Regions from separate parts of the Streptomyces sp. NPDC003691 genome, predicted to be linked through region 2. Evidence: riboswitches for the same ligand, from Rfam matches in the RefSeq annotation. Region 2 holds a riboswitch; each other region holds the start of a gene.
The links. Region 2 has a riboswitch for cyclic di-AMP ahead of ACWDR0_RS28695 (M23 family metallopeptidase). Riboswitches for the same ligand answer to the same signal wherever they lie in the genome.
Positions count from the first base shown of each region.

Region 1: another riboswitch for cyclic di-AMP. It lies ahead of ACWDR0_RS05660 (M23 family metallopeptidase); the one in region 2 lies ahead of ACWDR0_RS28695 (M23 family metallopeptidase).
Region 3: another riboswitch for cyclic di-AMP. It lies ahead of ACWDR0_RS14120 (transglycosylase family protein); the one in region 2 lies ahead of ACWDR0_RS28695 (M23 family metallopeptidase).
Region 4: another riboswitch for cyclic di-AMP. It lies ahead of ACWDR0_RS20805 (C40 family peptidase); the one in region 2 lies ahead of ACWDR0_RS28695 (M23 family metallopeptidase).

Region 1 covers NZ_JBSFNQ010000007.1:91,843-99,075, forward strand. The annotation lists gene ACWDR0_RS05645 (bifunctional acetate--CoA ligase family protein/GNAT family N-acetyltransferase) at 1-2,680, opposite strand, end outside; gene ACWDR0_RS05650 (HPr family phosphocarrier protein) at 2,891-3,172, shown strand; gene ACWDR0_RS05655 (GntR family transcriptional regulator) at 3,500-4,213, opposite strand; gene ACWDR0_RS05660 (M23 family metallopeptidase) at 4,582-5,403, opposite strand; cyclic di-AMP (ydaO/yuaA leader) riboswitch at 5,417-5,579, opposite strand; gene ACWDR0_RS05665 (M16 family metallopeptidase) at 5,857-7,233, opposite strand, start outside.
Region 2 covers NZ_JBSFNQ010000086.1:22,941-30,173, reverse strand. The annotation lists partial or broken gene ACWDR0_RS28710 (hypothetical protein) at 1-62, shown strand, start outside; tRNA gene ACWDR0_RS28705 (tRNA-Met) at 188-261, shown strand; gene ACWDR0_RS28700 (PP2C family protein-serine/threonine phosphatase) at 418-1,728, shown strand; cyclic di-AMP (ydaO/yuaA leader) riboswitch at 2,035-2,181, shown strand; gene ACWDR0_RS28695 (M23 family metallopeptidase) at 2,193-3,197, shown strand; gene ACWDR0_RS28690 (PrsW family intramembrane metalloprotease) at 3,529-4,815, opposite strand; gene trmB (tRNA (guanosine(46)-N7)-methyltransferase TrmB) at 5,331-6,281, opposite strand; gene lhgO (L-2-hydroxyglutarate oxidase) at 6,412-7,233, opposite strand, start outside.
Region 3 covers NZ_JBSFNQ010000023.1:49,681-56,913, reverse strand. The annotation lists gene ACWDR0_RS14140 (SurA N-terminal domain-containing protein) at 94-750, shown strand; gene ACWDR0_RS14135 (nucleoside triphosphate pyrophosphohydrolase) at 827-1,795, shown strand; gene ACWDR0_RS14130 (cytochrome P450 family protein) at 2,280-3,578, shown strand; gene ACWDR0_RS14125 (transglycosylase family protein) at 3,674-4,684, shown strand; cyclic di-AMP (ydaO/yuaA leader) riboswitch at 4,973-5,150, shown strand; gene ACWDR0_RS14120 (transglycosylase family protein) at 5,154-5,858, shown strand; gene eno (phosphopyruvate hydratase) at 6,307-7,233, shown strand, end outside.
Region 4 covers NZ_JBSFNQ010000043.1:63,409-70,641, forward strand. The annotation lists gene ACWDR0_RS20795 (ATP-dependent Clp protease proteolytic subunit) at 121-780, shown strand; gene ACWDR0_RS20800 (hypothetical protein) at 777-1,097, shown strand; cyclic di-AMP (ydaO/yuaA leader) riboswitch at 1,446-1,606, shown strand; gene ACWDR0_RS20805 (C40 family peptidase) at 1,610-2,089, shown strand; gene ACWDR0_RS20810 (ATP-binding protein) at 2,257-2,712, opposite strand; gene ACWDR0_RS20815 (8-amino-7-oxononanoate synthase) at 3,235-4,398, opposite strand; gene bioB (biotin synthase BioB) at 4,625-5,953, shown strand; gene ACWDR0_RS20825 (adenosylmethionine--8-amino-7-oxononanoate transaminase) at 5,946-7,233, shown strand, end outside.

The DNA.
Region 1 (7,233 bases), on a different contig from region 2:
TCCCGCCCCCGGCGGCCTCGCGCCGCCACTGCCCGTACTTGACGGCCTCGGCCAGCGCCCGCACGGCACGCTCGGCGGCGGGGTACGCGGGGATCCCGCCGCCCGCCGGCCCATCGGCCGCACCGCCGGATCCGGTTCCGTGATCTTCCCCGGCCGGTCCGGACCGGCCCCCGGTCTCGGCGGCTACGGCTCCGGCTCCGGCTCCGGCTCCGGCGGGCACCTGCGCCGCAGGATGCGGTTCGGCTGCCCGGCCCGGCGCACCCGGGTCACCGGCAGTTCCGGGGCTCTGCACTCCCCCGGTCGCCCCGGCCCCGGCGTCCGGAAGACCGGGCCCGCCGGGCGCAGGGCCCCCGGAATCCGGCTTCCCGCTCGCCGAAGGCCCGGCGGGCGCACCGGCCGGGCCGTTCGCCGGCTCCGCGGGGGATCCGCTCCCCGGTTCGCCGACCGGTCCGCCTGCCGGGGTGCCGGAACCCGCGGCCCCGTTCTTGTGCGGGCCGCACGCACTGCCGGGCCCGGCCGCCCCGGAGTTGTCCGCCGCGCCGCCGGAGGCAAGCGCTCCGGCCAGGCCGCCGAGTTCCACCTGGACGACCACCACCGGCTTCCCCGGCGCGGTCACGGCCGCCTCCCGCAGCGCCGACGCGAGTTCCTCGCCGTCGCCGGAGCCCTCGGTACCGCTCTCGCGCACCCAGGGGATCGCCGTGACCACCACCGCGTCGCAGTCGTCGTCCGCGAGGGCGCGGGCGAGAGCCGCCCGGAAGTGGGCGGGGGCCGCGCCGGTCGTGAGGTCGAGCGGCGGCAGCGGCCGCAGGCCCTCCGTCAGACAGGCGTCGTACGTCAGCAGGCCCAGGGACTCGGAGTTGCCGAGGATCGCCACCCGCGGCCCGCCGGGCAGCGGCTGGCCCGCCAGCAGCAGGCCCACGTCGACCAGCTCGGTCACCGTGTCGACCCGGATGACGCCCGCCTGCCGCAGCAGCGCGTCCACGGCCGCGTCCGGGATCCTGGCGACCGGTACCGCGTGGCCCGGCGGCTCGCTGCCGCTGTGGCGGGCGCCCTTGACCACGACGACCGGCTTCACCTCGGCCGTGCGCCGCGCCAGCCGGGTGAACTTGCGCGGGTTGCCGATGGACTCCAGATACAGCAGGGCGACATCCGTCTCGGGGTCCTCGTACCAGTACTGGAGGATGTCGTTCCCGGAGACGTCGGCACGGTTGCCCGACGAGACGAAGGTCGAGAGCCCGGCCGGCCCGGCGCCCCCGGCCCCGGCACTCCCGGCCTCGGCACTCCCGGAAGCCCCGGCCGCCGCACCGCCGGAGGCACCGGTTCCGGCTCCGGCTCCGCGCCGGTGCAGCGCAGCCAGCAGCGCGATACCGATCGCGCCGGACTGGGTGAACAGCCCGATCCGCCCCGCCACCGGCGCGTGCGGCGCGAGGGAGGCGTTGAGGCGGACGGCCTCGGCATTGTTGATGACCCCGAACGAGTTCGGGCCGATGATCCGCATCCCGTACGAACGGGCCTGCCGTACCAGCTCCCGCTGCCGCGCCCGCCCGGCCGCCCCGCTCTCCGCGTATCCGGCGCTGAGCACCACCAGGCCCCGTACCCCCGCCTCGCCGCAGTCGGCCACCACCTCCGGCACCCGCTCGGCGGGCACCGCGACGACCGCGAGGTCCACCGGCCCCCCGGCCGCCGCCGCGCCGTCCGGTCCGGTGATCTCGCGTACGGAGCGGAACGCGGGCACCCCGTCGACCTCTTCCCGGCCGGCCGGGAAGGCGCGGTTCACCGCGTACGTACGGCCCGTGTACCCGGCGGCGGTCAGATCGCGCAGCACCGTCCGGCCCAGCCCGCCGGGCGCCCTCCCGACTCCGACGACGGCGACGCCGCGCGGGGCCAGCAGCCGCTGTACGGACCTGGCCTCGGCCCGGTGCTCGCGGGCGCGCTGGACCGCGACGGACTCCGCGGTGGGTTCGAGGTCGAGCGTCAGATGGACGGTGCCGTCCTCGAAGGTGCGCCGCTGGGTGTACCCGGCGTCCCGGAAGACTTTGATCATCTTGTTGTTGGCGGGCAGCACCTCCGCGGCGAACCGCCGGATGCCCCGCTCCCGGGCCACCGCCGCGATGTGCTCCAGCATCGTCGAGGCGATCCCGCGCCCCTGGTGCGCGTCCTGCACCAGGAACGCCACCTCGGCCCCGTCGGCCGGCGCGCTCGCGGGCCGCCCCCGGCGGTCGATCCGGTCGTAACGGACGGTCGCGATGAACTCGCCCCCGACGGTGACGGCGAGCCCCACCCGGTCGACGAAGTCGTGATGGGTGAACCGGTGGACGTCCTTGGCGGACAGATGGGGGTAGGGCGCGAAGAAGCGGTAGTACTTCGACTCGTCCGACACCTGTTCGTAGAAGCTCACCAGACGCTCGCCGTCCGCTGCGGTGATCGGCCGGATCCTGGCGGTCGCGCCGTCCCTCAGTACGACGTCCGCCTCCCAGTGGTCGGGGTAGTCGTGCCCGTCCCCGGCCCCGCCCCGGCCCTCTTCGCCGCCCCCGCCCGCCGCGCCGGACCCGGCCTCACCTGCGGCGGGACCCGGCGCCCCGGGGTCCGCCCCGGTGCCGCGGCCCCGGCCCCCGTCGTTGTCCCGGGGCCCCCGGGGGTCCCCGCTCTCGTCCCGCTCGGCGTCCCGCTCGGTCTGCATGGCAGAAAGCGTACGGCGCGGCCGCGGAGCGCGACGGGCCCGGCCGGACCTTCGCCGGGCGCCACCGCCCGGTCACGGCTCGCGACGGCCGCCGGACAGGGGCACTCTGGGGTGCACGGCCCGCTCCGGGACCGGCACGAGCACCCGGGGCGCCGTGAGACACTGACCGTGAACTGGTCTAGACAACCACTGAACGTGAAGGGCAACACCATGGCTGAGCGCCGCGTCAACGTCGGCTGGGCCGAGGGCCTGCACGCCCGCCCCGCTTCCATCTTCGTCCGTGCCGCCACGGCCTCCGGCGTTCCGGTGACGATCGCCAAGGCCGACGGCTCCCCGGTCAACGCGGCCTCCATGCTCGCCGTGCTGGGCCTGGGCGCCCAGGGTGGCGAGGAGATCGTCCTCGCCTCGGACGCCGACGGCGCCGACGCCGCGCTGGACAAGCTTGCCAAGCTCGTCGCCGAGGGTCTTGAGGAGCTTCCGGAGACGGTCTGAACCGACTCACCGGCTCCGCCCGGCAGCCGCGGCCTTCCGCGGCCCCGTGAATTCAGGCGCTGATCCCCGACGGGGGATCGGCGCCTGTTCTGTTCCCCGGCCCGCCCCCACCGCTTTCCCGCTATCCGTACGGGCCTCCGCATCCGCTCCGGAAATCCGGCACAGAAAACGGCAAAAGGACGCGCCCCGGCGCCCGGGAAAACAAAAGCAACTCCCCCGCCCTTTCTACCGCCGCCGTGTTAAATGCGATCGCGTCTTGTGTTGACGGAATGTTGCGGGGCCCGGCATACCGCCGGTCTCAGCGGCGGCCGCCGGATGCCGCGGGGCTCAGCCGCGGCGGCTGCCGGAACCCGCTTCACCGGCGCCCGGCGCCACCCCCGCGTACGGCACCCCGGCGCGCGCCGCGTGCCCCACCGGGAACCGCAGCCGGTGCGCGTCCGCCGCGCGCTCCGCGTGCACCGCCGCCAGGGCCCGCGCCCGCTCCGGGTCCCGCCGGCCCACCGCGTCCACGATCGCCCCGTGCTCGGCCCACGACTCCACCGGCCGGCGGAACCCCGGCTCCACCGCGTACATCCAGGCGATCTTTCGGCGCAGCGGCGTCAGCAGGGCGATCAGCCCGGGGGCGGCGGACGCCTGGGCGAGCGTCTCGTGGAACCAGTCGTCCAGCGACCGCAGCTCCCCCACCCTGCCCCGGGCCGCCCGCTCCTGCCCCAGCCGCACCAGCCCGCGCAGTACTTTCAGATGCCCCGCCGTACGGTGCCGGGCGGCCCGGGCGGCCGCCAGCGGCTCCAGCAGGGCCCGGATCTCCAGCAGATCGGCGGCCTCCCGCTCGTCCGGTTCGGCCACGCACGCCCCGGCGTGGCGCCGGGTGGTCACGAAGCCCTCGGACTCCAGGGTCCGCAGCGCCTCCCGCACCGGTACCCGGGAGACCCCGTACCGCCGGGCGAGCTGCTCCTCCGTCAGCCGGCCGCCGCGCGGGAAGACCCCGGAGACGATGTCGTCGCGAATCGCCCTGCAGACCGATTGCGCGGGAACCCGCATACCCGTACCTCCGCTGTGATCCGGACGTGTCGACGAACCAACGCACACCAGCGCACACCAATGAACACCGGCACACGCCGACGAACACCGACGAATACCGGTGGAAGCCGACGAGCACCGGTGGACGCCGGGGTGCACCGATGAACGCGAACAAACGCGAGGGACACGTTCGCCCGCATTTCCCGTACGACTCTATGCCAGCGGGCCGGATATTCCGACACCCCCGATAAACCGTGGATATCTTCCGGCCAACCGGATTCGCCGGATACCCGGATCACCCGGGGACCGCCCCTGTGGCGCCCCGGCCCGGAAAAGCCGGACGCCCCGGCGCGGGGCGCCGGGGCGTTCGGAAGGCGAGAAGGGAGCCGTCAGAGCTTGACGCCCTTGCCGCGCAGATAGGCGACCGGGTCGATGTCCGAGCCGTACTCGGCGCCGGTGCGGACCTCGAAGTGGAGGTGGGCGCCGGTGGAGTTCCCGGTGGAGCCCGCGCGGCCGATCTGCTGGCCGGGCATCACGGTCTGCCCCGCGGAGACGGAGACCGACGACAGGTGCGCGTACTGCGTGTACGTACCGTCGTGCATCTTGATGACCACGTTGAAGCCGTACGCGCCGCCCCAGCCCGCCTCGACGACGGTGCCCGCGCCCACCGAGACGATCTTGGTGCCCATCGAGGCGTGGAAGTCGATGCCGGTGTGGGTGCCCGAGGACCAGAGCGCGCTGTTCGCCTCGTACGAGGTGGTGACCTGCGAACCGGCGACGGGGGCCTGGTAGGTGTTGAGCAGCTTGCGCTCGGCCTCGCGGGCCGCGCGCTCCCGGGCCTCCCGCTCCGCCTTCGCCCGGGCCTCCGCCTCGCGCTTGGCCTCGGCCTCCGCCTGGGCGCGGGCCACGGCCTGCTGCTTCTGGGCGTGCGCCTGGTCGGCGACCTGGCCGGAGAGCGAGTCGGACGCGGAGAGCGGCTGGAGCCCCGGCTGTTCGGCGGCGAGGATCTGCAGGGTGCCCGTGTCCTCGGCGCTCAGGGTGCCCGGGTCGGCGTCGCGGTCCCGGCCGTCGCCGTCGGCGGCGAACGCGGGGGCGGCGAGGGTGCCGATGACGCCGGTGGTGGCGAGGGTCGCGGCCCCGGCGATGCTCGCGCTGCGGCGCGTCATCCGGCTCGGGCCACGGTGCTTCCCGCTGGATCGGGCAAACGCCATGAAGAGGCTGGTCCTTTCCTTCCTTCTCGCCTACCGGGTTAGCTGACGGGTTCGGAGAGAGGAAGGTCTCCTACGGCTCCTCCGCGGGCTGCGGAGGCTCCGATTCACCCCGGTGGGGACATGGGTCCCCGGCTCCCCAGGGCTCGCGCCCGGCGGGGACTCGGCGATGGCTGTCCGTGCCGCGGTTTGCGGCGCCTGCCGGCGAACAGCCGCACCGACGCTAGGCGGACGGCATGTCGATCACCAAACAAACAGGCCTCTTTGTTGTTCATGCCACAGCCCATGCCGGTCAACTTCCCACCAAAACGGACATCTGACGGCACGGAGCCCCGGGCGCCGCGCGACGTGCGCAACACCCGGGGCTCCGCCGTACGGCCAACGCCGTACGAAGCACCGGAACTCCGGAGCACCGGGACTCCGGCGCTCCGGACCCAGCGGCTGAGGGAGACTCCGTCAGCCCTTGACCACGGTCACGTCCCCGATGCCCAGCTCGCGGACCGGACCGGCGATCTCCGAGGCGTCACCGACGAGCACGGTCACCAGCCGGTCGACGGGGAACGCGCTGACGACCGCGGCCGTCGCCTCGACCGTGCCGGTCTGCGCCAGCCGGGCGTACAACTCGCCCTGGAAACCGTCGGGCAGGTGCTGCTCCACCTGGTCGGCGAGGGTGCCCGCGACCGAGGCCGCCGTCTCGTACCGCAGCGGGGCGACCCCGACCAGGTTCTGTACGGCGACATCGCGCTCGGCATCGGTGAGGCCCTCGGCGGCGAGGGTGCGCAGCACCTGCCAGAGGTCCGCCAGCGCCGGGCCGGTGTTGGGCGTGTCGACCGAGCCGCTGATGCCCAGCAGCGCGGCGCCGGAGCCGTCCGGGGCGGAGCACAGCACCTGGGCGAAGGCCCGGACGCCGTACGTGTACCCCTTCTCCTCGCGCAGCACCCGGTCCAGCCGGGAGGTGAGGGTGCCGCCGAGGCAGTAGGTGCCGAGCACCTGGGCCGGCCAGACCCGGTCGTGCCGGTCGGCGCCGATCCGCCCGATCAGCAGCTGGGTCTGGACCGCGCCCGGCCGGTCCACGATGATCACGCGGCCGGTGTCGTCGGCGGTGATCTCCTCCCGCGGGCGGGGCGCCGCGGTGTCGCCCTGCCAGGTACCGAGGGTTTCGGCGAGCAGCGCGTCGAGGTCGACGCCGGTCAGATCGCCGACGACGACCGCCGTGGCGGTCGCGGGCCGGACATGCGCTCCGTAGAAGGCCCGGACGGCGGCGGAGTCGATCCGTGCCACGGTCTCCTCGGTGCCCTGACGGGGGCGGGAGATCCGCAGCGGGGCCGGGAAGAGGCTGCGGTACAGCTCCTTGGCGGCGCGGCGGCCGGGGTTGGCCGTCTCGTGCGGGATCTCGTCCAGCCGGTTGCGTACCAGCCGTTTGATCTCGCCGTCGTCGAACGCGGGGGCGCGCAGCGCCTCGGCGAGCAGCCCGAGGGCCTTGGGCAGCCGGGAGACCGGCACCTCCAGGGAGACCCGGACACCGGGGTGGTCGGTGTGTGAGTCAAGGGTCGCCCCGCAGCGCTCCAGCTCGGCGGCGAACTCCTCGGCGGACCGTTTGTCGGTGCCCTCGGACAGGGCCCGGGCCATGATCGTGGCAATGCCGTCGAGGCCCTCGGGCTCGGCGCCGAGCGGGGCGTCGAGGTTGATCTCCACGGCCACGACCTGCTGGCCGGGGCGGTGGCAGCGCAGCACGGTCAGACCGTTGGGGAGGGTGCCGCGGTCGGGCGCGGGGAACGCCCACGGGGTGGGCTCCCCGGACGCGGGCCGGGGGTGGAAGTCCATCGTGGTCAG
Region 2 (7,233 bases):
GTGTGCTGGACGCCGACGGCCGGGTCGACAACGACGCCACGCTGGAGCGGTACGCCGAGATGGCGCAGGTCCAGCCCGGAGCCCCCCGGCGGGCCTCGCGCCGCCGGGCCCGAGCACCCCCGAAACCGCCCCGGAGGGGAAATGGTCAGCAGCAGTGCTCCGGATGGCGTAAGGTTGTGTTCACCGACGCGGGGTGGAGCAGCTCGGTAGCTCGCTGGGCTCATAACCCAGAGGTCGCAGGTTCAAATCCTGTCCCCGCTACTGAAGACACGGCCCGGTGCTCTCGATGAGAGCACCGGGCCGTTGTCGTACCCCGCTCGTATGCTGGAAGGCCCGGGAAGACCGTCGCCCGACCGGCTCAGTGCGGCTCGCCCCCCGCACCGGCGGCCGTGAGGCTGAGAGGGGAGGAGAGCGCCCGTGGCGGACCTGGAACAGCGGAACGGATACGGCGGTGCCCGCCGCATCGCCCGGATGCTGCCGTTCCTGATGATCGTCGCCGGTGTGGTCTACGACCTGACGACCCCGGCGAAGTTCACCGCCGTGCCGATGTTCACGGCCGCCCCGCTGATCGCCGCGCCGTTCTTCTCCTGGGCCCTCACCCTGGCGACCGGCGCCTTCGCCGTACTGACCGAGCTGGGGCTGGACATCTACAACCGCTCCATCGGCCAGACCCAGGCGTACACCGAGCTGAGTACCGTCGTCACGGTCTCCGCCCTGGCGCTTTTCATCAACCGGGTCATCGCCCGGGGCAACGAGAGACTGGCCTCGGCGAGGGTGATCGCCGAGACCGCGCAGCGGGCCGTGCTGCCCACGCCCTCCGAGGAGATCGGCGGGCTGCGGATCGCCGCCCGGTACGAGGCGGCCCTCGCCGACGCCTTCATCGGCGGTGACCTCTTCGCCGTCCAGGACACCCCGCACGGGGTGCGGCTGGTGGTCGGGGACGTCCGGGGGAAGGGGCTGGGCGCGGTGGCGGCCGTGGCCGTCCTGATCGGCGCCTTCCGGGAGGCGGCCGAGCGGGAACCGACCCTGGAAGGTGTCGCCGGCCGGCTGGAGCAGGCGCTCGTCCGGGAGGCGCAGCGGCGCGGCGAGGACGAGACGGACAGCTTCGAGGGCTTCGCCACCGCGGTGTTCGCGGAGATCCCGCACGGGCTCGGGGCCGTACTCCTGCTGAACCGCGGGCACCCCGAGCCGCTGCTGCTGCACGCGGACGGCCGGCTGCGGCTGCTGCCGCCGGACGAGGCGGCGCTGCCGCTGGGCATGCGGGAGCTGGGCGACTGGCAGGGGCATACCGAATCGCACGCGATGCCCGACGGGTCGACCCTGCTGCTCTACACGGACGGACTCTCGGAGGCGCGGGACACCGCCGGGGTGTTCTACGACCCGCGGGAGCGGCTCGGCGGACGGGCCTTCCCGGGGCCGGGGCAGCTGCTGGACGCCCTTGTCGACGACGTACGGCGGCATACGGGCGGCGGCTCGACGGACGATATGGCGCTCCTCGCGGTGACCCGGCCGGGCGAGACCGTGCTCCGGCCGGGCGAGTCCGTACTCCGGCCGGACGGGGCGGGGACCCCGCCGGGCGGGACCGAGACCGGAACCGGTGGGACGGGGGCCGGAACCGGCGGGACCGGAACCGGCGGGACCGGGACCGGTGGGGCCGGGACTCCGCCGGGCGGGCCCGGAGCGGTGGACCCGCCGCCGGAACAACCGCCGCTCCGGCCCGCCGGATAAAGAGTTGACCAACGATTCGCCAAGTGCTTCGGGCTATGTGCCATTGCACCGCCGTTTTCTGCACGCAGAGTGATCGAACGATCGCTCAGCAGATAACATTTGACGAACCGTCAGCCTCGCATGGGGTCCGGAACGGGGTTTGAAGGGCCCTCAGGGCGGGCAACTCGCCCGTTTTGCAAGGCTTCTGTCCCGGTTGATCCACCCCCTCGGTTTAACGATCATCAGGAACAGCTTGGAAAACATTCCCGGTGTCTATTAACGTTCGATAACGCAGCGCGGTCGTCCCAGTCGCCGTCAGGGTGGCTCCGTGCTGATGCGCCGAATCCCGCAAGGGAACCGGGGAACCACTTCTTGGGGTGAATCGGATGCCTCCGCAGCCTGCGGAGACGCCCGTAGGAGACCTTCCTGCTCCGAACCCGTCAGCTAACCCGGTAGGCGAGAAGGAAGGAAAGGAGTACGCCTCAGTGGCGTCCAACAGTCCTGCCCCGCAAGCCCCTGCCGGTCCCGGGTACGCAAGCACCCGCTTCCGTGAGGACGGTGGCGCGGAGCGTTCCACCGGCGAGTGGAACCCCAGCGACGAAACGATCCTTCCGTCTTCGCGCGGCCGTCACCGCGTTCTGCGGCAGCAGCGCCGGGCCTTTGCCCGCAGCTCCACGGTCCTCGGCGTCGGAGTGATCGCCGCGGTCGGTGCCGGCGGTATCGCCACCGCGCAGGACAAGGCCCCCATCACCATCTCCCTCCCCGACGGGCTCGGCGGCGAGGAAGGCGTGCAGAACGCCGGCCTGGCCACCATGGGCGACACCGTCGCCGAGGTCGGGGCCCAGTCGGAGACCGACGACGCCGCCGGTGAGGCGCTGCGCTCCCGGATCCTCCAGCAGGCCGAGCAGCAGCAGGCGCAGGCCGAGGCCGAGCGCTGGGCCGCCGCCGAGAAGGCCGCGGCCGAAGCGGCCGCCGCCGAGGCGAAGAAGGCCGTCGCCGACGCCAAGAAGAAGGCCGACGCGGCGAAGAAGAAGGCCGCCGCCGAGGCCAAGAAGAAGGCCGAGGCCGACCGGCTCGCCAAGCTGGCGAAGAACTACGCGAACCCCACCTCGAACTACCGCATCACCTCGCAGTTCGGCCAGTCCGGCGGGCTCTGGTCCTCCGGCCAGCACACCGGCCTGGACTTCGCCGCCGCGGCGGGCACCCCGGTCAAGGCCGTCGGCGCCGGCACGGTCAAGTCCGCGGGCTACGCGGGCTCGTACGGCTACCAGATCATCCTGGAGCTGAACGACGGCACCGAGGTGATGTACGCGCACCTCTCGAAGATCGAAGCCAACGTCGGCCAGAAGGTCGTCGCGGGTGACCAGATCGGCCGGGTCGGCGGCACCGGCAATGTCACCGGCGACCACCTCCACCTGGAGGTCAAGACGCCGGGTGGTACGACGATCGACCCCGCGGCCTGGCTGCGCAGCAAGGGCATCCCGGTCTGATCCGCCCCACCGGCACGACCGGCGCCCACGGCCCGGACGCGCCACGGCCCGGCGGGCCGCGGCCTCCCGCGTGACCTGTACAACCCTGTGCAACCCTGTACGACCTGTATGAGCCCGTACGACCAGTACGGCTTGTACGGCTCGTATGCGCGACCCCGAGCCCCGCTGCCCGGGGCCTCCATGACCACCGGCAGCTCTGACGCACCAACCCCCCGACGTCAGAGCTGCCGGTTCTTTTTGTGCCGCCGGACGACGGCGCGCCGTCCTTGCCGCGTCCGGCGGTGGTTCTCCGGGGACGCCCCGGAGCATGCCCCGGCGGCCGGACGCTTCGTCAGACGCGGTACGGGTTGTAGCCCTCGTAGTCCCGGTACGGCGGCGGCGCGAACACCACCCCGGTCGCCCGGGCCGCATAGGTCAGCGCCGGACCGGCCACCGCCTTCCGCAGCCACATATGGTGCAGCAGCTCCTGCTCCCGCGCCGTGAAGTCGGGATCAGCCGCGCCGCGCTGTGCCCGGTCGCGCAGGAAGGCCAGCGTGGTGGCGAACCGGACGTACTCCGCGACCGCGTGGGCCGCGGCCGGGCCGTGGGTGCGCCGGGCGACCGCCCGGGCGTCGGCCCGGGCCCGCATCGATGCCAGCGCCGCCGGTTCGGCGGGCGCCAGCCAGCCCGCGGCGGCATACGGCGGCAGGGCCGCGGAGATGGTCCGCAGCTCGCGCTGCCGGGACCAGATCGTCAGCCAGGTGAGCAGGGCGAAGACCGGGACCATGAACATCCCGTAGACCAGGTAGAAACCGAGCGGGCCGAGATAGGACGCCGAGCCGTTCCACAGGGCGTGCATCCCCATCGACAGCAGCAGCCCCACCGCCGGGAGGGCGAACCGCCGGAACCGGTGGCGGCGGGCGGCCGACGCGGCGAGGCCCAGGCCGATCCCGGTGAGCACGGTGAACAGCGGATGCGCGAACGGCGACATCACGATCCGTACGAAGAAGGTTGCCGTGACCGAGACCAGGCCGGACTCGCCCGCCGCCCGGTCCTCGTCGAAGGCCGTCCCGAGATAGAGGATGTTCTCGGTGAAGGCGAAGCCGGTGGCGGTGAACCCGGCGACGACGATGCCGTCGACCAGGCCCGTGAAGTGCCGGCGGCGGAAGAAGAAGATCAGGAAGATCGCGGCGCCCTTCGCGGTCTCCTCGACGACCGGCGCGACCACCGTCGCGCCGAGGTTGTCGGCGCCGGTGGGATCCGCGGTGGTGTTGGCGATCCACTGGATGGCGAAGGTGTTCGCCGTGATCGAGATCAGCGCGGCGGCGAAGGCACCCCAGGCGAAGGCGAAGGCCAGATTGCCCCAGGGGCCCGGCTCGACCCGGTCCAGCCAGCGGAAGGCGGCGAGCAGCAGGGGCACCGGGAGGGTCGCGAGACCGAGACCGACGAGGAAACCGGCGGTGCCGGTCTGGTCGCGGACCATCGCCAGGATGACCAGGGCGCAGAGCGCCATCAGGATGACCAGGACCCCGGCCCGGATCGCCTTGCTCCGCCAGATCCGGGCGGCCCGGGGCTTGTAGCGCCAGCGGGACCGCTCGGGCAGCGCGTCGAACACCGGCTCGGCGGCATAGGCGGGCACGGCGGGACCGGGCTGCCCGCCGGGTCTGCCCGCGGGGGCGCCGCGAACGACGGGTGCGGGGTGGGCTCCCGTTCCGGTTCCCGTTTCCGTTCCGGGCGGTGCGGTGGCGGGTGCGGCGGATCCGGGCTGGGTTCCGGTGAAGGCAGGGGGCGCCGGTGCCGCGGTCGCGGGCTCCGGCGGCGCGGTGCGGGGCTCCGGTGGCGTCGTACGGGCCCCGGACTCACCGGCACCGGCCGGTCGTCCCGGTTCATCCGGATTTGCGGCATGCGGCGGGGGTTCGGGGGACGCCGGGGCCGGGTGGGGCGGCGGCGGACTGGGGTCGGACTGCGGGGGCGACGGCTCGGACACCTGTCGACATTAACGACCCGCACCGACAACCCGCGACGGGGATACGGCGTTCTGGCGCGTTGACGCGGTACCAGGCCGGTGCCCGGCCGGTACGGGCCCGCCGCCCCGGACCGCGCAAGCCGGACCGTACGATCCGGCCCGCGCGGCCTGCGAGGTCCGGATCCCGGTCACACCCGGCGGAACAGGAGATCGCGTACGACGTGGCCCTTGTCCAGGCCCTGGCCCTCGAAGCGGGTGCGGGGCCGGAAGTCGGGCCGGGGGGCGAAGCCGCCGTCGCCGGCCGTGTTCTCGAAGTCGGGGTGCGCGGTCAGCACCTCCAGCATCTCGTCCGCGTACGGCTCCCAGTCCGTCGCGCAGTGCAGCACCGCGCCGGGCTTCAGGACCCCGGCGGCCAGCGTCAGGAACTCGGGCTGGATCAGCCGCCGCTTGTGGTGCCGCTTCTTCGGCCACGGATCCGGGAAGTACACCCGCATCCCGTCGAGGGCCCCGGGCGCGAGCTGCTCCCGCAGCAGGATGATCGCGTCGCCGTTGGCCACCCGGACGTTCGTCAGCCCGTTCCGCTCGGCGAGGCCGAGCAGATTCCCCTGACCAGGGGTGTGGACGTCGACCGCGAGAATCCCGGTGCCCGGGTCGGCGGCCGCCATCTGCGCGGTGGCCTCGCCCATGCCGAAGCCGATCTCCAGGACGACGGGCAGTCCGCCGAACATCCCGGCGAGGTCGAGCCGGTCCCGCCCGTCGATGTCGAGGCCCCACAGCGGCCAGAGCCGCTGGAGTGCGTCGCCCTGGCTGGTGGTGACCCGGCTGCGCCGGGGCTGGAAGCTCCGGATCCGGCGCTCGTGGTGCGAGCCCGCGGGGTCGGCGGCGGGCCCGCCGGGGAACCTCGGCTCACGCTGCCCGCGCCCGGAAGGCGCGGCGCCCGCCGCCGGGGAACCGGCGCCGACGGCGGAGGCGGGCCCGGAACCGGCAGCGGGGCCGCCGGCGGCAGCGGGCTCGGCAGCGGTGCCCGGGCCGGAGCCGGACGCGGCGCCGGAAGCGGGCTCGGAGCCGGGCGCGGGGGATTCGGGGGTGTGGGGGTGCGATGTCGACACAGTGGGGTCAATTCTACGGGCGTACGTCATCCCCCGCGCCGGCCGCGATCCCCCGGGACCCGGCTCGGCCCGGCAGGCCCGCGCCGCCTCCGATCCGCCGGAGCCCGGCGCGGCGGGCCCGGACCGCCCCGGGCCTGCCGGGAGCCCGGCCCGCCCCGGGTCAGAGCATCGCCAGTGCCCGGCGGGCCACCTCGCGGCCGATCGGGAGGGAGGCCGTCGCCGCGGGGGAGGGGGCGTTCAGTACATGGACGACGCGGTGGGTCTCGCGGATCAGGAAGTCGTCCACGAGGGTGCCGTCCCGGAGCACGGCCTGGGCGCGCACCCCCGCGTCCGTACGCCGCAGCACCTCCTCCGTGACCGCGGGGACCAGCCGCCGGACCTCCTGGGCGAAGGCCGCCTTGGACAGGGAGCGGCGCAGCTCGCCCGCGCCGTAGCGCCAGTGGCGGCGGGCGATGTGCCAGGAGCCGGGCCAGCTCAGGGTGGCCGCCAGCTCGGCGGGGCGGATCACGCCCCAGTCGTATCCCTCGCGGGCCAGGGCCGGGACCGCGTTCGGCCCGACATGGACGCCGCCGTCGAGGCCGCGGGTGAGATGGACCCCGAGGAACGGGAACGCCGGGTCGGGCACCGGATAGACCAGGCCCCTGACCAGGTCCGGGTCCGTGAGTTCGTAGTACTCCCCCCGGAAGGGGACGATCCGCATCTCCGGGTCGTCACCGGTCAGCCGGGCGACCCGGTCGCACTGCAGCCCGGCGCAGTTCACCAGGGCACGGGCCCGCAGTACCGTCCCGGCGGCCGTGCGCACGGCGACACCCCAGGGGCGGCGGTCCACCACGACGACCTCCTCGCCGCAGCGCACCTCCGCACCGGCCGCTTCGGCCTGGTCCGCGAGCCGCTCCGACACCGCGCCGTAGTCGCAGACCCCGGTCGTACCGACATGGATCGCGGCCAGGCCGCGCACCTCCGGCTCGTACTCGGAGATCTG
Region 3 (7,233 bases), on a different contig from region 2:
CGGTGAAGTAGTGGCCCCCGTCCCGCCGACTGCCTACCATCGGTCACCGCAGGACTTTGTGACTCGTCGCACAAACCTCGTCTGGAGGCTCCTTTGCACCGCCGTCGTCGCACCGCGATCTCCGTCTCCGCCGCTCTGCTCGTCGCCGCTCCCCTTCTCACCGCCTGCGGCAACGAGGCCCACCCGGGTGCCGCCGCCGTCGTCGACGGCAAGCGGATCGAGGTGTCCACGCTCCAGGCCCGGGTCGCGGACGTCCGCGCCGCCCAGGAGAAGGCGCCCCAGGGCGCGGAGATGATCGCGAACACCGGCCAGCTCGGCCGGGCCAAGCTCTTCGACCTGCTCGTCGACGAGGTGGTCAGAAAGGCCGCCGACGACGCGGGCGTCACGGTCACCCGCAAGGAGTTGCAGCAGGCCCGGGCCGCCTATGCCGAGCAGGCGGGCGGCGAGCAGGCGCTGGCCGCGACCTTCCTCCAGCAGCGCGGCGTCGCCCCCGACCGGGTCGGCGAGGTCGTCGAGCGCGAGCTGCTGATCGGCAAGCTGGCCGAGTCCATCGGCGCGGCCGACACCCCCGACGGGCAGCAGCGGCTCAACGCGGTCTTCACCAAGGCCGCCGAATCCCTCGACATCGATGTGAACCCGCGGTACGGGGCCTGGGACAACAAGAAGCTGGAGCTGGGCGAGTACCGGGCGCCGTGGATCACCCAGCTCACCAAGCAGGCACCGCCGGCCGACGCCGAACCCACCGCCTGACCGCTCGCCGTCGGCCGCTCGCGGGGAGTGGGGTGCGGGGAGCGGGGCGGGGCGGGCGCCGGGGTAGGTTCGGGGGGTGACCTCCAACAACCCCGACGGGCGCATCGTCCTGCTCACCACGAGCCACCGGGTCGCTCCCGGGCTGCTGTCCTGGCCCGCGTGGGGCGTCCTGCGCGAGGCGGGCCGGGTGCTGTGCGCCGACCCCGGCCATCCCCAGCTGCCGTACCTCCGCGAGGCCGGGGTGGAGGTCGGGATCGCCGATCCGGACGCGCCCGCGCTGGTGGCCCTCTGCGCCGGGGGTACGACGGTCGTCGTCCTGGTCTCCGGCGAGGGCGACCGGGCGCTGACCGACGGCCTCGCCCGGCTCGCCGGCTCCGGCCGCGGCGGGATGCCCGATCTGGAGCTGCTGCCCGGCTCCTACGATCTGCCCGGCGCCCGGCTCCTCGACCTGGTCCAGGTCATGGACCGGATCCGGGTGGAGTGCCCGTGGTCGTCCGTGCCGACGCACCGGGACCTCGCCAAGTACGCCATCGAGGAGGCGTACGAGCTGGTCGAGGCGATCGAGGGCGGCGACCGCGACGAGCTGCGGGAGGAGCTGGGCGACGTACTGCTCCAGGTCGTCTTCCACGCCCGGATCGCCGAGGAGGACCCGGCGGAGCCGTTCTCCGTCGACGATGTCGCCGCGACGATCGTGGCGAAGCTGGTCCACCGGCATCCGCACGTCTTCGGCGACGAGGAGGCGGAGACGCCGGAGGACGTACGGCGGATCTGGCTCCGCACCAAGGCGGAGGAGAAGCACCGGGGCTCCGTCACCGACGGCATCCCCCTCGGCCAGCCGGGCCTGGCGCTGGCGGCGAAGCTGGCGTCCCGGGTCCGGGTCGCGGGGCTGGACGTCCCGCTGCCGAGGGGTGAGGGCGTGGGGTACGAGCTGCTCGCCCTCGCGGTCGCGGCGGAGGCGGAGGGCGTGGACCCGGAAGCCGCCTTGCGGGCAGCGGCCCGCACCTACCACACCACCATCCGCACCCGGGAATCCCTCCCGCAGTAGCCCCGCCCCCCTCGCCGGGCCCGGGCCCGGAGTCCCCCGGGCCCCGGCCCCGGAGCGCCCGCCCCTGCCGATGGCCCCGGGCAGGGCCGCCCGGAGTGCCCGTCTCCTGCCGATGGCCCCGGGCCGGGACACCTGGGGCTCCCGCCTTCTGCGAGAAGGCTTGAGGAGAAGTACCCAGGGGCGCGGGGAACTGCGCGACAAGCCACAGGCGGCGCGCGGCCGACGAAACGGCCGGACCGGCAACGGTCTCTCTTCGCCGTACGGCGAAGGCGGCTCTCCCCCGCGGGGGAGACCGTAGGGGTTGCGGAGAGACCGTCGGCCGCGGGCCGTCGTGGGCCGTTCGCGCAGTTCCCCGCGCCCCTGGGCGCATGGTCCCAAGCCCCTTGGAATGGGCGGGACACCCCGGGGGCTCGGGAACACCCAGGGCCCCGGGGCGCAAGGCCCCGGACCGCCCCACGCGCCCCGCAGGGGATAGCGTCGGGGGGTGAGCGCCCATCCCCCCTCCCGTCCCCCCGAAGGGGACCGGCCCGAACTCTTCACCTGGGAGTTCGCCACCGACCCGTACCCCGCCTACGCCTGGCTCCGCACCCACGCCCCCGTGCACCGCACCACCCTCCCCAGCGGGGTCGACGCCTGGCTGGTGACCCGGTACGCCGACGCCCGCCAGGCGCTCGCCGACGCGCGGCTCTCCAAGAACCCGGTGCATCACGACGAGCCCGCGCACGCCCGCGGGAAGACCGGGATCCCGGGCGAGCGCAGCGCCGGGCTGATGACGCATCTGCTGAACATCGACCCGCCGGACCACACCCGGCTCCGCCGGCTCGTGACGAAGGCGTTCACCCCGCGCCGGGTCGCCGCCTTCGAGCCGCGGGTGCAGGAGCTGACCGACCGGCTGATCGACGGCTTCGCGGCCCGCGGCAGCGCGGACCTGATCCACGAGTTCGCGTTCCCGCTGCCGATCTACGCGATCTGCGATCTGCTCGGGGTGCCGCCGGAGGACCAGGACGACCTCCGGGACTGGGCGGGCATGATGATCCGTCACGGCGGCGGCCCGCGCGGCGGTGTGGCCCGTGCCGTGAAGCGGATCCGCGGCTATCTCGCCGAGCTGATCCACCGCAAGCGGGAGCACCTCGGCGCCGAGGACACCGACGACGATCTGATCTCCGGTCTGATCCGGGCCAGCGACCACGGCGAGCACCTCACCGAGAACGAGGTGGTCGCGATGTGCTTCGTACTCCTCTTCGCCGGTTTCGAGACGACCATCAACCTGATCGGCAACGGGGTCCACGCGCTGCTGCGCCATCCGGAGCAGCGGGCACGGCTCCAGGAGTCCCTCGCCGCGGGGGAGACCGCGCTGCTGGCGACGGCCGTGGAGGAGCTGCTGCGCTACGACGGCCCGGTGGAGATGGCGACCTGGCGGTACGCCAGGGAGCCGCTGGCCATCGGCGGCCGGGAGATCGCGGCGGGCGATCCGGTGCTCGTGGTGCTGGCGGCGGCCGACCGGGACCCGGAGCGCTTCGACGGGCCGGATGTTCTGGACCTCGCGCGGCGTGACAATCAGCACCTCGGATACGGGCACGGCATCCATTACTGCCTGGGTGCGCCGCTGGCCCGGCTGGAGGGACAGACCGCGATCGCGACCCTGTTGCGCCGCCTTCCCGACCTGCGGCAGGCGGTGGATCATCACGATTTGCGCTGGCGCGGCGGCCTGATCATGCGTGGACTGCGCACCCTTCCGGTGGAGTTCACACCGACCGGAAATGACGCATCGTCATATTCGTGATCCTCGCGTGATCTCCGCTGCATCGACTTGTGACAAGCGTTCGAGTGCGGCTACGTTCACCCCCGTCTCAGCCGTCACGCGAAAGGCAGCACCGCATGCTCTCCGGGAATGGTCGACATCGCCGTCCTCGACAGGCACCGGCCCTGGTCGTCGCAGCGGGGGTGACGGGGTCCGCGATCGCGATCCCGCTCCTCGGCGCCACCTCGGCATCCGCCGCTGATTCCGCGGCCTGGGACCGGGTCGCGGAATGCGAGAGCGCAGGTCAGTGGACCGTCAACAACGGCAACGGCTACTACGGCGGGCTCCAGCTCTCCCTGGAGACCTGGGTGGCGTACGGCGGCAAGTCCTACGCCGACCGCCCCGACCTGGCCAGCCGCTCGCAGCAGATAGCCGTGGCGGAGAAGGTGCTCGCCGCCGAGGGCGCCAAGGCGTGGCCGTCCTGCGGGACGGTGTCGGGTCTCGGCGCGGCCGCGGGCTCCCCGGACGCCACGGCCGGCCCGGGCGGCGCCGACCCGGTGCCCGGCGGTCCGGCCGCCGGACGTACGGACGCGGCGAAGGGTGACGCCCCGGCCGACCCCCCGAAGGCCGGGGAGAAGGTGCCGGGCAGCTCCGTCACCCCGCCCGCCGGGCCGGTGGAGAAGAAGGAGGCGCCGGGCAAGCCCGCCGCCGACGGCACCGGCAAGCACCGCGGCGCCCCCGCGGCCGACGAGACCGCCCCGGCGGCCCCGTCGGGTACGGCCGGTACCGGCACGGGCGCCCCGAAGGACCCCGGGACCCCGGGCGTGGACACGGTCGACCCGTCCCGCGCCTCCGGCCCCGACCGCACCTCCCGGTCCGGCGAGGAGGTCCGTACCGATGCCCTGAACCAGGGCGATCAGGGCGGTACGGGCATTCCGGCCAAGACCGGCAGTGCGGACGGTACGGGTGAAGCCGGGCAGGCCGACGGCAGCTACACGGTCCGCTCCGGCGACAATCTCTGGGCTATCGCCGAGGAGAAGAAGGTCCCCGGCGGCTGGCCGGCGCTCTATGAGGCCAACAAGGAGGTCGTCGGTACTGATCCCGACCTCATCCTGCCTGGCCAGAGCCTTGATCTCCAGGCGAAGTAGCCCCCGGGGCACCGAAACTGACGCCCTATTTTGCTGGCATATGTCCGTTTCTGTGTAAGTGAGACATGAGTCTCTTCGCTCCGGGCGTTGCCCCCGCTCTTCCGGAATCCTGCATTCCGTGTGTCACCTGCGGAAATACCTGTTTCCGGAGGGGCGGGATGGGCGTTTTGACCCTGATGTTCCGTCTTTGAAGAACCGGGACGCCTGTGACTACGGTCTGGACCGCTCGCCAAAGCGGGCACCGCTGACCGTCACGCCGAATCCTGCCGTCGGTCGGGGGGAACAGTCGTCGCGAGAGCGCCGAAGGCAGGAGCGGGGGACCCAGGTTTGTGCCGGTCCCGTCCGCTGCCCGTGAGGGCGGTGGACACCCGGCTTGGGGTGAAGCCGTACGACGCGAGCCGTACGGCCGGGCACTCACTGCGCCCGAACCCGACAGCTCACCTCGCAGGCGTCGGTGAGGAGATCCACCATGCTGTTTTCCAGCAAGGGCAAGCACCGCCGCCCGTCCAAGGCCGCCCGCTTCGCCGCCTTCGCCGGCATCACCACCGCCGCCATCGCCGCCCCGATCATGGGCGCCACCTCCGCCTCCGCCGCCACGGCCGCCGAGTGGGACAAGGTCGCCCAGTGCGAGTCCGGCGGCAACTGGTCCATCAACACCGGCAACGGCTACTACGGCGGCCTCCAGTTCTCCAGCTCGACGTGGGCCGCCTTCGGTGGCACCCAGTACGCCTCGAACGCGCACCTGGCCTCCAAGGCCCAGCAGATCGCGATCGCCGAGAAGACCCTCGCGGGCCAGGGCAAGGGCGCCTGGCCGAAGTGCGGTGTCGGCCTCTCGAACACCCCGTACGGTGGTGCCGCCGCCGAGCAGGCCCCCGCGAAGCAGGAGCAGCCGAAGCAGCAGGCCCAGCCCGCGCAGCCGAAGCAGGAGCGTGCCGAGGCCCCGACCACCCGCTCCGAGCGCGCCGCGGCCCCGGCCCCGGTGAAGTCCCAGGCCCCGGCCAAGGGCTTCGAGAAGGGCGACGGCGAGTACGAGGTCAAGGCCGGCGACACGCTGAGCAGGATCGCCGACGCCGAGCAGGTCGAGGGCGGCTGGCAGAAGCTGTTCGAGCTGAACAAGGACATCGTCGACGACGCCGACGTCATCTTCCCGGGCCAGCTGCTCGACCTGAGCTGACCCCGCCGTCCGGATCCCGGGCCGGCCGCTCCCTGAGGGGGCGGCCCGCGCCCGGCCGCCCGGACCCGGGCCGGTCCTCCCCGGAATCGGCCCCTCCAGGACCCGGACCGCGGCTCCCCCCTGCGGTCCACCCCCCACGGGTCCGACCCCCCGCACCCCGGGCCGGCGCGCTTCCCCCGTACGCGCCGGTCCGGGGTTCCTGCTGCCCCCGCCGACTGCTCCGTACGGCCCCGGGAAAACACCTCCGTGCACCCGTCTGAGCGAACGGAGGCGCAGGTGAGAACCCTTACTCATCGGTAGGTAAGCGGCTTTTGCCCACCACCGCAGTTCTTCGCACTCTTTTTCGTCCCAGGGGGCGGGCATCGGCGGGCCGACGCCCCCCGTCCGGTTAGGCTCTTGGCGCAAGGCCCAAGAGACCCGCACCCCACGCGTCACATCCCAGAAGGAGATGCTCGTGCCGTCCATCGACGTCGTCGTAGCCCGGGAAATCCTCGACTCCCGGGGCAACCCCACGGTCGAGGTCGAGGTCGGCCTCGACGACGGGAGCACCGGCCGCGCCGCCGTGCCCTCCGGAGCCTCCACCGGCGCCTTCGAGGCCCTGGAGCTGCGCGACGGGGACCCGAACCGCTACCTCGGCAAGGGCGTCGAGAAGGCCGTCCTCGCCGTCATCGAGCAGATCGGCCCCGAGCTGGTCGGCTACGACGCCACCGAGCAGCGCCTGATCGACCAGGCGATGTTCGACCTGGACGCGACCCCCGACAAGTCGTCGCTGGGCGCCAACGCCATCCTCGGTGTCTCCCTCGCCGTGGCGCACGCCGCCTCCGAGGCCTCCGACCTGCCGCTCTTCCGCTACCTCGGCGGCCCGAACGCGCACCTGCTGCCCGTTCCGATGATGAACATCCTCAACGGCGGCTCCCACGCGGACTCCAACGTCGACATCCAGGAGTTCATGATCGCCCCGATCGGCGCGGAGTCCTTCTCCGAGGCGCTGCGCTGGGGCACCGAGGTCTACCACACCCTCAAGAAGGTGCTGAAGGGCCGCGGCCTCTCCACCGGCCTCGGCGACGAGGGCGGCTTCGCCCCGAACCTCGGCTCCAACCGCGAGGCCCTGGACCTGATCCTGGAGGCCATCAAGGAGGCCGGCTACACCCCCGGCCAGGACATCGCGCTCGCGCTCGACGTCGCCGCCTCCGAGTTCTACAAGGACGGCGCGTACCACTTCGAGGGCAAGGCCCTCTCCGCCGCCGAGCTGACCTCGTACTACGAGGAGCTGGTCGCCGCCTACCCGCTGGTCTCCATCGAGGACCCGCTGTTCGAGGACGACTGGGAGGGCTGGAAGGCCCTCACCGACAAGCTGGGCTCCAAGGTCCAGATC
Region 4 (7,233 bases), on a different contig from region 2:
CTGGCACTTCACCTCTCCTTCCAGTCGCTCGGCCACCATCTTCACTCTGTACGTCCTGTACATTTTTTACGGATGCGGGCCGGTGGCCGCCGCCCGCCCAGGCCCGAGGAGAGGTACGTCATGAACCGCCCCGTCGCCCGCCCCGCCGCCCGCTACGTGCTGCCGCAGTTCACCGAGCGCACCTCGCGGGGCACCCGCACCCTCGACCCGTACAGCAAGCTGCTGGAGGAGCGGATCGTCTTCCTCGGCACCCCGGTGGACGACACCGCGGCCAATGACGTGATCGCCCAGTTCCTGTATCTCGAATACGCCGACCCCGACCGGGACATCGCCCTCTACCTCAACTCCCCCGGCGGCTCCCCGAGCGCGATGCTGGCGATTCACGACACGATGCAGGCGGTGACCTGCGAGGTGGAAACCACCTGCCTCGGACAGGTCGCGGCGGCCGCGGCACTGCTGCTGGCGGCCGGGACCCCGGGCAAGCGGATGGCCCTTCCGGGCGCCCGGGTGGCGCTCCGCCAGCCCGCGCTGGACGAACCGGTGCGGGGCACGCCGTCCGATCTGGAGATCGAGGCGCGGGAACTGCTGCGGGTGCGCGCACTGACGGTGGATCTGCTGGCCGGGTACACGGGCCGGGAGCGGGACCGGGTCGCGGCCGATCTGGAGCGGGACCTGTTTCTCGACGCGGCGGGCGCCAGGGAGTACGGACTCGTGGACCATGTGATCGGCAGCCGCAAGGCCCGGGGAACCGCGGGCGCGCCCGCCGGCGGCCCGCGGTGACGCCGGCGGCACCGCGGCCCGAACAGCCGCCGCTCCCCGCGCTGACCCGCGCCGAGGCCGAGCTGATCGACGCCTATCTCGCCGTCGCCGATCTGGTCGGCCGGATCAACCCCACCCGCTCCGAGCACACCTACGGCGCGCTGCGCGCGGCCCAGGCCCTGGTGAGCCGGTCCGCCGAACTCCGGGACGCGCTGACCCTGATGCACCGGCGCGGGGAGAGCGAGCTGCACAACGCCACGCTTGCCCACGCACTGCGCGTCCTGGACGGCGAAAGGCGGACATTACGGGTCACGATTCCACCCGGCACTCCGCGCTGACGGTTCGCCGTCCACTCGTCAACCGCCGTTCGAGTGGGATATCACCTCCCTCAATCGGTGGAGCCGAACCCGCGGTAACACCTACCGTCGAGTTGCGACGGAACGACGATCCCTCTAGCGGAAAGTCCTACTCCCGCGCTGGTACGGGGCCCTGTGGCCGCCCTTTCCGGGCGTCGAGCCAGGGCGTGTTCATACGAACGGCGCATTCGTGTTGAAACTCACATATCGCCGTTTTGACTTCGAAATCCGGCAGTCGGTGGGTCAAGATCCCTGGGACGACAAGCCCCCGTCACCTCGGCGGGGCGGTCCGGGCGGACGCCGAGTCCTGCCGCCGTTCCGGACTACTGGTCGACAGAAGTGCATCGGCAGGAGTGGAGGACCCAGGCAGTACGGAACAGCCGGAGCGATCGATCCGGAGGTTCCTCGGGGTGAAGCCGCGTCAGCGGCCGGGCACCTTCGTCCGCCCGAACCCGACAGGTCATCCTTCACAGGCGGCTGACGAAGGGTTGCGCATGAATGCGCAGAAAAACGTCCCGTCCCTGCTCGGCCGGGCGGGCGCGGTGTCCGCTCTGACCGTCGCGGCACTCGGCGCCACGATGCTGGTGCCGGGCGGTACGCCCGAGGCACAGGCCGCTGCCACGGCGCACGCGGGGAAGGCTCTGAAGGTCGCCGCGTCCAAGAAGGGGGCTCCGTACAAGTACGGCGCGGCGGGCCCGTCCCGGTTCGACTGCTCGGGACTGACGGTCTACTCGTTCAAGAAGGCGGGCAAGAAGCTCCCGCGGACCGCTCAGCAGCAGTACAACAAGACCCGCAAGATCTCCGCGAAGTCGCGGAAGGCGGGCGACCTGGTGTTCTTCCACGGCGGCGGGGGTGTCTACCACGTGGGCATCTACGCCGGAAAGGGCAAGATCTGGCACTCGCCCAAGAAGGGGTCCTGGGTGAAGCTGGACAAGATCTGGAGCAAGAGCATCTCGTACGGCAGGGTTCGCTGACGGCCGGCAGAGCCGAGGCGGTGCCGGGGGCCCGGGACGGACGTCCCGGGCCCCCGGCCGTCCGTCACCCGCCCCCGGCACCGCGGTACGGTCCGCGGGGGCACCCGGCCCGGATCCCCGCGGCTGAAACCCCGGTCCTGCCTCCGGGCCCCTGCCGGAGCGGCCGCTCAGGGTCGGCCGGGGCCAGTCGGGGGTGCGGCGGCGGACGGGTTCCACGGCAGGGCGCTCCAGACCGTCTTGCCGCCCTCCGGCGTCGGAGTCACCGTCAGCCGGCCGCCGCTGTGGGCGGTGAGGCTGCGCACGATGACCATGCCCCGCCCGTTGTCCTGGCGGACGGCCGCGGGCAGCCGCTGCGGCCAGCGCGGATGGCTGTCCGTCACCCCGATCCGCAGTTCCTCGTCCCGCTCCAGCAGCAGGGTCACGGTGAAGGTGGGCGACTGGCCGAAGGTGTGCTGGACCGCGTTGGTGGTCAGCTCCGAGACGATCAGCCGGACGGTGTCCAGGGCGTCCGACTCCTCGGGCAGCCCCCACTCGGCGAGTACGCCCGTCACATGTCTGCGCGCCACCGACACCGAGGCCGGGTCGCTCGGCAGGGTGATCGAGCTCTCCAGGAGATCTGCCATGGCGACGCCGTCCTTTCCACCCGCGGCCGTGCTGTCCGAGTCGAAGCGGAGGCATGCGCGGACGGCCACGGCTCGCGCTGAGCGCCGGACTTCCCCATCCTCCCGCCGCAGGCACGATCCGCCAAGATCTGCGGACAACAGTCGCCCGAAGCGGTGAACTCTGCAACGCAAGACCGTTTTTAGCCATGCCGGGGCGCTTTGTCTACCCTCCGGCTGGACGGGACCGGCCTCCGGCCGGGCCGGGCAGGCGCTCCGGCCGGGCTCGGCGCCCTCTGCCGTCTCCCTCCGGCGGGCCGGAGCCTCCGGGCGTTCCCGGCCCGACGGCGGCCCCGTGCCCGGCCGGTTCCGGCCCTGGGCACATCCGGCGCGGGCGGGCGGCGGGGCCGTCGGGGCGCGGCCCGCCACCCGGACCCGTCCTCGGCCGGTTCCCGTACGTCCCGCTCCGGCCCGGAGTCTCACAGCCCGGAGTCCAACGGACCGGAGCGGGCCGCAGCAGGCCGGGCCGGAACCGCCCCGCGGCGGTCAGGGGGCGGGGTGGGACGCGCCCGGCGGGGCCGTGCGGACGACCGTCGCCACCGCCGCCGCGAGCTGTTCGTCCGTCAGGTCCGCACGGGCCGTCAGCCGCAGCCGGGAGATCCCGTCGGGCACGGACGGCGGCCGGAAGCAGCCCACCAGAAGCCCGGCCGAGCGGCAGTCCGCCGCCCAGCCCACGGCGGCCTCGGGTGAGGGCGCCCGTACCGACACCACGGCCGCGTCCGGCCGGGCGGCCGTCAGACCCGCCGCCGTCAGTCCGCCGTGCAGGGCTCTGGCGGCCGCCCGCACCCGCGCCGCGCGCTCCGGCTCGCGCGCCAGGATCCGCAGGGACTCCCGGGCCGCGCCGACCGCCGCCGGGGCCAGTCCGGTGTCGAAGATGAACGTCCGGGCGGTGTTCACCAGATGGCGGACGACCCGGGCCGGGCCCAGCACGGCACCGCCCTGGCTGCCCAGCGATTTGGAGAGCGTGACCGTGGCCACCACGCCCGGCGCGCCCGCGATCCCGGCGGCGTACGGGGTGCCGCGACCGCCCTCGCCGAGCACGCCGAGGCCGTGCGCGTCGTCCACCAGAAGCCCGGCGCCCCGCCCGGCCGCGATCCGGGCCAGCTCGGCGAGAGGCGCCGCGTCGCCGTCGACCGAGAAGACCGAGTCGGTGACGACCAGCGCCCGCTGCCCGGGACGGGCGTCGAGGATCTTCCGTACGGCGGACGGCTCGCCGTGGGCGGCGATCTCGGTCTCCGCCCGCGCCAGCCGGCAGCCGTCGACGATGGACGCATGGTTGGCCGCGTCCGAGACGATCAGCGCGCCGCGCCCGCTCAGCGCCGTGACGGCGGCCAGGTTCGCCGCATATCCGGACGCCAGCACGAGCGCCGCCTCGAAGCCGCAGTAGGCGGCCAGTTCGCGCTCGAAGTCGGCATGCAGCTCGGTGCTCCCCGTGACCAGCCGGGAGCCGGTGGAGCCCGCGCCCCAGTGGTGGGCGGCGGCCGCGGCCGCGGCGGTGACCCCGGGATGGCGGCTCAGCCCCAGATAGTCGTTGCCCGCGAGATCGAGCAGCGCGGAACCGGCGGCGCGGGGCCGGAGCGTCCGGGTCAGCCCGGCGCGCTCCCGGCGCGCGGATTCCTCGTCGAGCCAGCCGAAGGGGTCCTCGGGCATGGTGGTGTGCTCCCCCGCTTCTTCTCGTCCGGCTGCTCAGGCTGCTACGGCGGCGTGGCCGGCGACCGGTGGCGGCTCTGTCCCGCGCCGGTGCTTTTGTAGGCAGCGCACAGAGGCTAACCGGGTGCGCTCCCGCTCCACATGTGGTCATGCACACACTTCGCCGAAGGTCTGTTGTGAGATTCCGACTTTCCCGCGGACAGCTCCTTAGGCCAGGATCGGCGCCATGGAGCTTCTCGGCAGACTGGTGGAGAAGGGGCTGCGGCGCGAGCCGCCGACCCGGGACGAGGCGCTGGCGGTACTGGCGACCTCCGACGACGACGTGCTCGACGTGGTGGCCGCGGCGGGCCGGGTGCGCCGTCAGTGGTTCGGCCGCCGGGTGAAACTCAACTATCTGGTCAATCTCAAGTCCGGGCTCTGTCCCGAGGACTGCTCGTACTGCTCGCAGCGGCTCGGCTCGACCGCAGGCATCCTCAAGTACACCTGGCTGAAGCCGGAGGAGGCGTCGCAGGCCGCGGCCGCCGGGGTCGCGGGCGGCGCCAAGCGGGTCTGTCTGGTGGCGAGCGGGCGCGGTCCGACGGACCGCGACGTGGACCGGGTGTCGCGCACCATCGAGGCCATCAAGGAGGGCAACGAGGGCGTCGAGGTCTGCGCCTGTCTCGGTCTGCTCTCGGCGGGCCAGGCGGACCGGCTGCGCGAAGCGGGCGCCGACGCGTACAACCACAACCTCAACACCTCGGAGTCGACGTACGGGGAGATCACCACCACCCACACCTACGCGGACCGGGTGGACACCGTGCGGCAGGCGCAGACGGCAGGTCTCTCGGCCTGCTCCGGGCTGATCGCCGGAATGGGCGAGACCGACGAGGACCTCGTCGACGTCGTCTTCGCGCTGCGCGAGCTGGACCCCGACTCGGTCCCGGTGAACTTCCTGATCCCCTTCGAGGGCACGCCCCTGGCGAAGGAGTGGAACCTCACCCCGCAGCGCTGTCTGCGGATCCTGGCGATGGTGCGGTTCGTCTGCCCGGACGTGGAGGTACGGATCGCGGGCGGCCGCGAGGTCCATCTGCGGACCCTCCAGCCGCTGGCGCTGCACCTGGCCAACTCCATTTTCCTCGGCGACTACCTCACCAGTGAGGGACAGGCCGGCCGGGCCGATCTGGACATGATCGCGGACGCGGGCTTCGAGGTGGAGGGCGCCGGTACGACGACGCTGCCCGCGCACCGGTCCGACGGGCGCTCGGGCTGCGGCTCGCAGCAGGCCGGGGGCGCGACCGCGGGCTCCGGATGCGGCCCGGCCGGGGACACCGGCTCGGGCTGCGGCTCCGGCTGCGGTTCCGCGTGCGGTGCGGTCTGCGGCCACGGCGCGGAAGCCGGGGCCGGTGCAGGGGCAGGGGCCGGTGCAGGCTGCGGCGTACCCGCGGCGGCCGGTGCGGCCGCGGGGAGCCCCCCGGACGCCGGTACGGACCGGCCGGCCCCCGGTGCCGTACCGCGCACGGATCTGGTGACGGTACGCCGCCGGGGCGCGGGTACCGAGGTGGCGCCCAATGCCTGAACTGCCCGTCCGGGAGCTGCTGGCGCTCGACCGGGCGCACGTCTGGCATCCGTACGCGCCCATGCCGGGCCGTACCGATCCCCTGGTCGTCGCCTCGGCGTCCGGGGTGCGGCTGCGCCTCGCCGAACCCGTCCACGGCCGGGACGAGCTGATCGACGGCATGTCGTCCTGGTGGTCGGCGCTGCACGGCTACAACCACCCGGTCCTCAACGAGGCCGCGCGCGGCCAGCTGGACCGGATGAGCCATGTGATGTTCGGCGGGCTCACCCACGAGCCCGCCGTACGGCTCGCCGCCCGGCTGGTGGAGATCACCCCGGAACCGCTGCGGCACGTCTTCTTCAGCGATTCGGGCTCGGTCTCCGTCGAGGTCGCGGTGAAAATGTGCCTCCAGTACTGGCGCTCGGCCGGCCGCCCCGCCAAACAGCGGCTGCTGACCTGGCGCGGCGGCTACCACGGCGACACCTGGCAGCCGATGTCGGTGTGCGATCCCGACGGCGGGATGCACCAGCTCTGGTCGGGTGCGCTGCCGGAGCAGATCTTCGCCGACGCGCCGCCGCCCGGATTCGACGCGTACGACGAGACGTACGCCGCCCATCTGCGGGACACCGTGGCCCGCCACGCGCACGAGACGGCCGCGGTCGTCGTGGAGCCGGTGGTACAGAACGCGGGCGGGATGCGGTTCCACTCCCCCGCCTATCTGCGCGTGCTGCGCGAAGCCTGCGACGAGCACGGCGTACTGCTGGTCTTCGACGAGATCGCCACCGGCTTCGGCCGTACCGGGACACTGTTCGCCGCCGAACACGCGGGCGTCTCACCCGATGTGATGTGCCTGGGCAAGGCGCTCACCGGCGGCTATCTCTCGATGGCGGCGACCCTGTGCACTCCGGAGGTCGCCGACGGCATCTCCCGCGGCGAGTTCCCGGTACTGGCGCACGGCCCGACGTTCATGGCCAATCCGCTGGCCGCCGCGGTCGCGGACGCCTCCGTCGGACTGCTGCTGGAGCAGGACTGGGCCTACCAGGTCAAGCGCATCGAGACCGGGCTACGGGAGGGGCTCCTGCCCCTGGCCGAACTGCCGGGGGTCACCGGGGTCCGGGTCCTGGGCGCGATCGGAGTGGTGCAGCTCGACCGCCCCGTGGACATGGCCGCCGCCACGGCCGCGGCCGTCCGGGCGGGGGTCTGGCTGCGGCCGTTCCGGGATCTGGTGTACGTGATGCCGCCGTTCGTGACGGGCGACGAGGATCTGGGCACGCTCTGCGGGGCGGTCCGCGCGGCCGCGC